2 regions of the Streptococcus ruminicola genome follow, and region 2 is predicted to be linked to the other one. Evidence: predicted binding sites of a transcription regulator. Region 2 holds the regulator's gene; the other holds the start of a gene.

What was found. The regulator CtsR, encoded in region 2, represses protease genes until heat stress. The targets are predictions, from matches to a motif close to TTGGTCAAAAAAGGTCAAANA.
Region 1: the regulator CtsR is predicted to act here: its motif matches at 2,507-2,527, upstream of GPZ88_RS07130 (ATP-dependent Clp protease ATP-binding subunit).

The regions. Positions count from the first base shown of each region.
Region 1 covers NZ_CP046919.1:1,376,868-1,381,759, reverse strand. Annotated here, with positions in the region: gene GPZ88_RS07150 (DUF1797 family protein) at 156-386, opposite strand; gene argF (ornithine carbamoyltransferase) at 503-1,483, opposite strand; gene GPZ88_RS07140 (helix-turn-helix transcriptional regulator) at 1,658-1,855, shown strand; gene GPZ88_RS07135 (DUF3278 domain-containing protein) at 1,885-2,418, shown strand; gene GPZ88_RS07130 (ATP-dependent Clp protease ATP-binding subunit) at 2,558-4,843, shown strand.
Region 2 covers NZ_CP046919.1:750,027-754,918, forward strand. Annotated here, with positions in the region: gene GPZ88_RS03840 (ATP-dependent Clp protease ATP-binding subunit) at 1-808, opposite strand, end outside; gene GPZ88_RS03845 (CtsR family transcriptional regulator) at 805-1,266, opposite strand; gene GPZ88_RS03850 (COG2426 family protein) at 1,524-1,988, shown strand; gene tsf (translation elongation factor Ts) at 2,088-3,125, opposite strand; gene rpsB (30S ribosomal protein S2) at 3,232-3,999, opposite strand; tRNA gene GPZ88_RS03865 (tRNA-Cys) at 4,264-4,334, opposite strand.

The DNA of each region.
Region 1 (4,892 bases), 630 kb from region 2:
CAGGCATTTATAAAAAACAAAAAAGCCTAGAAAATCCTAGGCTTTTATCAATTCAAAATAGCAATATAAGAAAGCACAGAAACCACACTTAAAAATAGGATGGAAAGGACTAAAAATCCTTTGCCCTTATACTGTGTCTGAATTTTTTCTTTATCTTAGTAAAGAAGATCGTAAATTTCCATTGCGATCAAATCAATGCTGTCAAATGAGTAAGACTCACGTGCTTCAACATCACGCAAAGTGAAAACTGGACCATTTTCAGGGTCATTGCTGAAAGACACTTCTGCCACAACGACACCATCACGTTCAAAATTACGTTTAAGATTGCTACCATCAGTCGTCATTAATTCAAGACGATTGATAATTCTCACCAAATGTGATTCCATGACTATTCTCCTCTTCGTTTATTGTCCATACTATTTTAACATAATTTCTACTAAACAAACAACAAGAGAGTGTATTTTCTCACATTTATCATAAATTCTCGTCAAAAAAGAACGTTTTAAATCTCTTTTAGAGAATTATACATAATCGCTTTGATGGAATGCATACGGTTCTCAGCTTCTTGGAAAATGACTGAGCTGTATTTTTGGAAGACTTCATCTGTAATTTCAAGTTCTGCTAAACCATATTTATCGTAGATATCTTGACCGATTTCTGTGTTTAAATCATGGAAAGCAGGCAAGCAATGCATGACAATCACATCTGGATTTCCTGTCTTTTCAACCAAATCAGCATTAATTTGATAAGGTAACAAAAGGTCGATACGTTCTTTAAAATCAACTTTTTCGCCCATTGACACCCAAACGTCTGTGTAAAGCATATCAACGCCACAAACAGCATCAAGGTCATCAGTAATAGTCAACTCAGCTCCATTATTGTGTGCTTGTGCAATCTCGATGATTTCTTTTTCTGGCTGCAAGCTGGATGGCGCAATGATTTTTACATTCACGCCAAGAATGGCTGAGGTAACTAGCAAAGAATTTGCCATGTTGTTACGACCATCGCCAACATAAGCGATTGTCAAACCTTCTAGTTTTCCGAAAACTTCTTTTAATGTCATAAAGTCAGCAATCATTTGCGTTGGATGCCAAGTATCTGTCAAACCATTCCAGACAGGCACACCAGAGAATTCCGCTAAAGCTTCAACATCAGATTGCTTGAAGCCACGATATTCAATCCCGTCAAACATTGAACCTAGAACTTTTGCCGTATCAATTACGGATTCTTTTTTGCCAAGTTGAATTTCACTACTTCCAAGATAAGTCACATTCATCCCTAAATCTTGTCCAGCTACTGTAAAAGCAGAACGTGTTCTGGTACTTGTCTTCTCGAAAATAAGAGCAATATTTAAGCCTTCTAAATATTTATGAGCAATTTTCTTCTTTTTCAACTCTTTAAATTTCAATCCCAAATCAATGAGATTAGTTAGCTCTTCCTTAGTAAAATCAATCTCTTTCAAAAACGAATTATTAAAAACCATAGGCCAATCCATCCTTTTCTTCTTGAATAATATACCTAATTTTAGCATAATTATACATCTTGTCAAGTCTATTTTGAATAAAAATAAATTTTAATTCAGAAAAACATGTCATTTATAATTGACATGTCACATATATTGTACTATACTTGGTACAAGAAAGATTAGGATGGAATAATGAACCGAGTTAAAGAATTTCGAACTAATTTAGGTATTTCTCAGCTAGCCCTTGCTAAGCAAATAGGAATCGCAAGGCAAACCGTTAATTTAATTGAAAATAACAAGTACAATCCTTCACTTGACCTTTGCATCAAGTTAGCCGAGGCATTAGGAACTGATCTAAATACACTATTTTGGGAGACTCGCCATCTTTAAAAAGGAATTGGGATTTAGGAGATTTAGTCATGAAAAAAAGTAAAGGGCCGCTATGGCCACGATTCATCAAACGATTTTATGGTATTAATGGAGCATTGGACGAATACCGTGAACAAGAAGTTAACCGTATTGGAAATAAATTATTTATCTTGCTCTTCCTTTTTGAATTTATTTCAACAGCTCTTACCTTTCTCTTGAGCACTGTCTGGAAAGTATCTGCTGAAATTTTTCTCTACTGCAACGCTTTTGTCATTATTTTTGTCATGCCAATGGTTATGATGACAATGCTGACCAATAGAGACTTACAGGGACCTCTTGAAATCCCTAGAGATAAGCTTGAGAAAGAGCGTCAAAAAGCTAAGAAAAAAGGCTGGCTTAGTGGAGTTGTTTTTGCCATTTTTATGCTTGTTTTTAACATGTTTATCAAATGGCAAGAAGGTGAAAATCCTTTTGAAATTTTGTTCAATCCTCTCTTCTTAAGCATCCTCATTTTTTCTGGTTTTATCTTTGGAGCTATTATGGGGTCTATGGCTGCTAGTCAAATTGACCCTGAAAAAAATTAGCACTCTTTTTATAAGAGTGCTAATTTTTAATGCTTTTTACTTGATTTCCTAGTGGCTAGTGCTATAATGTAAGTATGAAATCTGACTATCTTTGACCTTTATTGTTTTAGTCAGACATTACGAAAGGAGGGTATTTTATATGCTCTGTCAAAATTGTCATTTAAATGAATCTACTATTCACCTGTATACAAATGTCAATGGTCAGCAAAAGCAAATTGATTTGTGTCAAAATTGCTATCAAATTATGAAAACTGACCCAAATAACGCTATTTTAGGAGGATTAGGAGGTAATCCTCAATCATCTTCTAACCAAACAAACCAATCATCGAATCCTTTCGACGATTTCTTTAGTAATCTCAGCGGCTTCCCAGCATTTGGAAGCCAAGGATTCCAAAATACTCCTCCAACTCAATCTGGTGGAGGCAATAATAACGGACGCGGTGGCAATGGCAACAACAATTTCCGCCCAAACGGACCAGCACAGCAAGAACCTAAGGGCTTGCTAGAAGAATTTGGTATCAATGTTACTGATATCGCACGTCGTGGTGATATCGACCCTGTCATCGGACGTGATGCTGAAATTGTTCGTGTTATCGAAATTCTTAACCGCCGTACAAAAAACAATCCTGTTCTTATCGGAGAACCTGGTGTTGGTAAAACTGCCGTTGTTGAAGGATTAGCCCAAAAAATTGTAGACGGTAACGTTCCACAAAAACTCCAAAATAAACAAGTTATCCGCCTAGACGTGGTAAGCCTTGTTCAAGGAACTGGTATTCGTGGTCAATTTGAAGAACGTATGCAAAAACTCATGGAAGAAATCCGTGAACGTAAAGATGTTATCCTCTTCATCGATGAAATCCACGAAATTGTCGGCGCTGGTAATGCTGGTGACGGTAACATGGATGCTGGTAACATCTTGAAACCCGCTCTTGCTCGTGGCGAGCTACAATTGGTTGGTGCAACTACTCTCAATGAATACCGTATCATCGAAAAAGATGCTGCGCTTGAACGTCGTATGCAACCTGTAAAAGTTGACGAACCAAGCGTCGAAGAAACTATCACTATTCTTCGTGGTATTCAAAAGAAATACGAAGATTATCACCATGTCAAATACAGTGATGATGCTATCGAAGCTGCTGCTACCCTTTCAAATCGCTACATTCAAGACCGTTTCCTTCCAGATAAAGCTATTGACCTTCTCGATGAAGCGGGTTCTAAGATGAACTTGACACTCAACTTTGTTGATCCAAAAGAAATTGACAAACGTTTAGTTCAAGCAGAAAACCTAAAAACTCAAGCTACTCGTGAAGAAGATTATGAACGCGCAGCATATTTCCGTGATCAAATCGCTAAATACAAGGAAATGCAAAAACAAACCATCAACGAAGATGATATTCCAGTGATTACTGAGAAAACTATCGAAGCAATCGTTGAAGAAAAAACAAACATCCCTGTTGGTGACTTAAAAGAAAAAGAACAATCACAATTAATTCACCTTGCTGATGACTTGAAAGAACACGTTATTGGTCAAGATGAAGCCGTTGATAAGATTGCCAAAGCTATCCGTCGTAACCGTGTTGGTCTTGGTACACCAAACCGTCCAATTGGTTCATTCCTCTTTGTCGGTCCTACTGGTGTTGGTAAAACTGAACTTTCAAAACAACTCGCTATTGAACTCTTCGGTTCAGCTGATAGCATGATTCGCTTTGACATGTCTGAATACATGGAAAAACACGCCGTCGCTAAACTCGTCGGAGCCCCTCCAGGATATGTTGGTTACGAAGAAGCTGGTCAGTTGACTGAAAAAGTTCGTCGAAATCCATACTCACTCATCTTGCTTGATGAAGTTGAAAAAGCACACCCTGATGTCATGCACATGTTCTTGCAAGTTCTTGACGATGGGCGTTTAACTGACGGTCAAGGACGCACTGTAAGCTTTAAAGATACAATTATCATCATGACATCTAACGCTGGTACTGGCAAATCTGAAGCTTCTGTTGGTTTCGGTGCTGCTCGTGAAGGACGTACAAATTCTGTTCTTGGTCAACTTGGAGACTTCTTCAGCCCTGAATTCATGAACCGTTTTGACGGCATTATCGAATTCAAAGCACTAAGCAAAGATAATCTCCTTCATATCGTTAACCTCATGCTTGACGATGTTAACAACCGTTTGGCAACTAACGATATTCACCTTGAAGTAACAGACAAAGTTAAAGAAAAACTAGTTGACCTTGGATATGATCCTAAGATGGGCGCTCGTCCACTTCGTCGAACTATCCAAGATCACATTGAAGATGCTATTACAGACTTCTACCTTGAACACCCAACTGAAAAAGATTTAAAAGCTGTGATGACAAGCAATGGTAAAATCATCATCAAATCAGCTAAAAAAGTTGAAAAAGAAGAAACTGTTTCAGCAGAATAATAAAAGCAAAGTCTAGGAAGTTTTTAGCTTTCTAGGCTTTTTTAACAAT
Region 2 (4,892 bases):
AGACACGCATGTCTTGAAGCTCATAAGGAATTTCACCATTAACAATACGTTGTGCCAAACCATAAGCAAGAGCTGTTTTACCAACACCAGCTTCACCGACCAAGACAGGATTATTTTTAGTCTTACGGCTAAGTACTTGAACCATGCGAGAGACTTCTTTTTCACGTCCGATAACTGGCTCAAGTTTTCCTTGACGAGCTAATTCAGTTAAATCACGAGTGAAGTCTGATAATTCTCCCGCAGTTGACTGAGGTTTCATCATTTCTGAGAAAGCTCCGCCCATTGTAGCTTTTTTGGGTTTGCGAAGATCGTGAATAGCTTTGATTTTTTCTTTAGTAAATCCAGCATTACGTGACAATGATTTACGCAAATCAAGCAAGCGTGCTGAATCACCATCTTCTTTATTTTTAAATCCAGCAACTTCCAAAAGACGTGTCGCAAACAAATCGAGATTCAACAACATAGCATAAAGGACATGCTCTGTTCCGACTTCAGTGCTTCCAGTCACTTTGCAAATTGACTCAGCAAAAGTTAAGACGTCTTTTAGGGCTTTAGATTGTTCTAAGAACTGCACATTTTTAACATCTGCCAAAGGTGATTTCCCGAGCGCCAAAACAGCTGCCGCTTCGTACTCTTCGTAAGCAATCTTATTTTGGTATTCAGCAAATGTTAACCCTGCCACTGAATCATGAACAGCTACCATGGCTAAAAGCACATGCCAACTTTCTAAATATGGGCTTTCAAATCGCGCCGCTTGGTACTGGGCGATACTGAAAACCTCCTGCATTTTCATTGAATATTCACTCATAAATGGAATCCTTTTCTATCTAATCTTTGTAAGATTTTTCGCAACATACGCGCACGAATTTCAGGAGCATCTTTTCCCAAAACCTCATCAGTAGCTGTTGCTAAAATCAGATTTCCTTCACGTTCACTAATAATTTTTTCGTCAAAAAGTAATTGAATCAAATCTGTAAAGACTTGCTCGCTGATACGTTCACCGATATTTGCCATAAGGTTGTCAAACAATTGGTGTTGGTCTGAAAATCGCACTCTAGCAATGCGAATATAGCCACCGCCACCACGCTTACTTTCGACTGTATAGCCACGACTTTCTGTAAAACGTGTTTTGATCACGTAGTTAATTTGGCTAGGAACAACTTGAAAGGCATCTGCCAAGTTTGACCGCTTAATCTCAGCAATACCTGATTGGGCAAGTAATTGCTTGATGTATTCTTCAATACTATCAGATGTATTTTTTGCCATTAGCTTCCTCCTTTTCAAGATTAAAGACCATTTCAAGATGGACTCTCTTTGACTATAACTGACTAATATTATAACAAAAATATCACTTTTTATAAACGAAAATACACCAAATGACCTGCTCTCGTAAGCTTTTCTCACCATTTAAAATAAATAGTGCTTATTAAGCAATAGTATTTTACTATTAGAACAGATTTTAGTTGAGTTTGTTTCCTAGATAAGATACAATTAACCTTGTAACAAATGAAAGGTTTCAAGTAATGAACTATATTATTACATTTTTAATCGGCATGGTGCCACTTATTGAGCTTCGTGGTGCTGTTCCTTATGCTATCGCAACTGGTATTCCAATGTGGCAAGCACTGATTATCGGGGTTATTGCCAACATGCTTCCAGTTCCAATTATCTTCTTCTTTGCTCGCCGCGTTTTAGAGTGGGGAGCTGATAAACCTGTTATCGGCGGTTTCTTTACTTGGTGTTTGAAAAAAGGTCACAAAGGTGGTAAAAAACTTGCAGATACTGCTGGTGATAAAGGAATTTTCATTGCTCTTCTTCTCTTTGTAGGAATTCCAATTCCTGGAACAGGAGCTTGGACAGGAACACTTGCTGCTTCAATTCTTGACTGGGACTTCAAACGCAGTATTACAGCGGTTATGCTCGGGGTTATCCTTGCAGGCTTAATCATGGGAACACTAACTGTTCTTGGTTTGGGCGCTTTATCTTAATTTGAAAAAACAAGAGCTTGGAAATTCCAAGCTCTTTAATGTTACACACAAAAAAAGAAGACCACTAAGTGATCTTCTTTTTATATTAGCAAGCTAGTCTTATTTGTTAAGAGCTGCTGCCATTGTAGCTGCAACTTCTGATTCAAAGTCGTTAGCTGCTTTTTCGATACCTTCACCAACTTCGAAACGAGCGAAAGTAACAACTTTTGCGTTTACTGAATCAAGGTATTGTTCAACAGTTTTGCTGTCGTCCATGATGTAAACTTGTGCAAGAAGTGTGTATTGTTGGTCAACTTTAGTGTTGTCAAGCATGAAGCGAGCCATTTTACCAGGGATGATTTTATCCCAGATTTTTTCTGGTTTACCTTCAGCTTTAAGTTCTGCTTTGATATCTTCTTCAGCTTGAGCGATGATTTCATCAGTCAATTGTGATTTAGAACCATATTTCAAGTGTGGAAGAGCTGGTTTGTTAACCATTGCACGTGATTCGTTATCAAGGTCGATTTTGTGGTTCATTTGAGCCAATTCATCGTGGATGAATTGTGGGTCAAGTTCTTCGTATGAAAGAACTGTTGGTTTCATAGCTGCAACGTGCATTGAAACTTGTTTAGCAATAGCTTCGTCGCCACCTTCAAGAACTGTGATAACACCGATACGTCCACCGTTGTGTTGGTAAGCACCGAAGTGTTGTTCATCAGTTTTTTCGATAAGTGCGAAACGACGGAATGAAATTTTTTCACCGATTGTTGCAGTTGCATTAACAAAAGCTGCTTCCAAAGTGTCGCCTGAAGCCAATGTTACTTTAAGAGCTTCTTCGTTGTTAGCTGGTTTTTGTTCAGCGATAGCTTTAGCTGTTTCTTTAACCAATTCAACGAATTGTGCGTTTTGAGCAACGAAGTCAGTTTCAGCGTTAACTTCAACAACTGCTGCAACGTTACCGTCAACGTAAGTACCAGTCAAACCTTCAGCAGCAACGCGGTCAGCTTTTTTAGCTGCTTTAGCCATACCTTTTTCACGAAGCAATTCAATTGCTTTTTCCATGTCACCGTCAGTTTCAACAAGTGCTTTTTTGGCATCCATAACACCAGCACCTGATTTTTCACGCAATTCTTTTACTTGAGCTGCAGTAATTGCCATTTTTATGTCCTCCAGGTTTTTTGTTTACTAAATAATAAAAACGAGACAGAGCGGTTTGCTTTCTGCCCCGTTTAAAGCATATCTAAGACTGTTAAGCCTCGAAATATTATTCGTTGTCGCCTTCTACAACTTCAACGATTTCTTCGATTGAATCAGCTTTTGCTTCTGCTGCGAAGTCAGCATCTGCATCTTCACCTTGGCGTCCTTCGATAACAGCGTCAGCCAATTTAGAAGTGATCAATTTAACGGCGCGGATAGCGTCATCGTTAGCTGGGATGATAACATCGATATCATCTGGATCAGCGTTAGTATCAACCATAGCTACTACAGGGATACCAAGTTTTTTAGCTTCTTTAACAGCGATTTGTTCTTTGTGTGGGTCAACAATGTACATAACGTCTGGAATACGAGGCATATCTTCGATACCACCCAAGAATTTTTCAAGACGAGCACGTTGTTTGTTAAGAAGAGCAACTTCTTTCTTAGGAAGAACCTCAAAAGTTCCATCTTCTTCCATACGTTTGATTTCTTTCAAACGAGCGATACGTTTTTGGATAGTATCCCAGTTTGTAAGAGTTCCACCCAACCAACGGTGGTTGATGTAGTATTGACCTGCGCGTTCTGCTTCTTCTTTAACAGCGTCAGCAGCTTGTTTTTTAGTACCAACAAACAAGATTACAGCGTCGTTTGCAGCTGCATCACGAACGAATTCGTAAGCTGCATCAGCCATTTTTACAGTTTGTTGAAGGTCGATAACGTGGATACCGTTACGTTCTGTGAAGATGTATTTAGCCATCTTAGGGTTCCAGCGACGAGTTTGGTGACCAAAGTGAACACCAGCTTCAAGAAGTTGTTTCATTGAAATTACTGCCATGAGTAGTTTCTCCTTTATAAAATGTTTTTTTCCTCTTCCAGACTTCATCTTGCAAGCCCACCCATAAAGAGCAACAGGTTCACAATACATCCAGAATGAGTATTTTGTTGCATAATACAACTATCATAGTTTATCACAAAATCAAGGCTTTGACAAGCCATATGCTGCTTGAAACAGTTTTTATTTTCGCCGTTTGACAGCTCTTTTTATCAATCATTTGAAAACGAAAAAGCCCGACAGTGTCGAGCTTTTGTTATGTCATGAAGGCGGTAGACGGATTTGAACCGACGATCAAGCTTTTGCAGAGCCGTGCCTTACCACTTGGCTATACCGCCATAACAGATAATATTTTACCTTAAATTCAAAAGCACGTCAAGCCTTATTCGTGAAATTCTGCCAGACAATTCTGAAATCCTGCAAATAATCCCTTTTTACACAAAAAAAGTCACCCAACTAGAGTGACTCTGTCTTATCATCAAAATTGGCAGCAATCATCAAAACATTTAACTCACTAATTGCAACGACAAAAGGGAACGTAAAATTTGTCTTATATGGAGATAAAAGTTTTGGCGCCTTTGCTAATAGCTTCAAAACAGCATCATATCGGCTTTACTGTGGATTGCTCCACGGACAGGTTGGAAAACCATAAAAATGCAAGACTTATTTTTTGCTAATGCCAATTAACTGGCTCTTTTAGCCGCAACGCTTCATTATTCAACACATCTTAAGCACCACTATCGCACGCCATCTGTTACAAATGGTAAGAGGTTAAACAGATTTTTCTAAACAAGTTACCTTCAAAAAGGATGTAGTAGTTAAGATGGATTCGATGCCAAGAAATGTCTGACTTCCTGGAAAATACTATTGGCACCGCTATTTAATATAAAGTGACA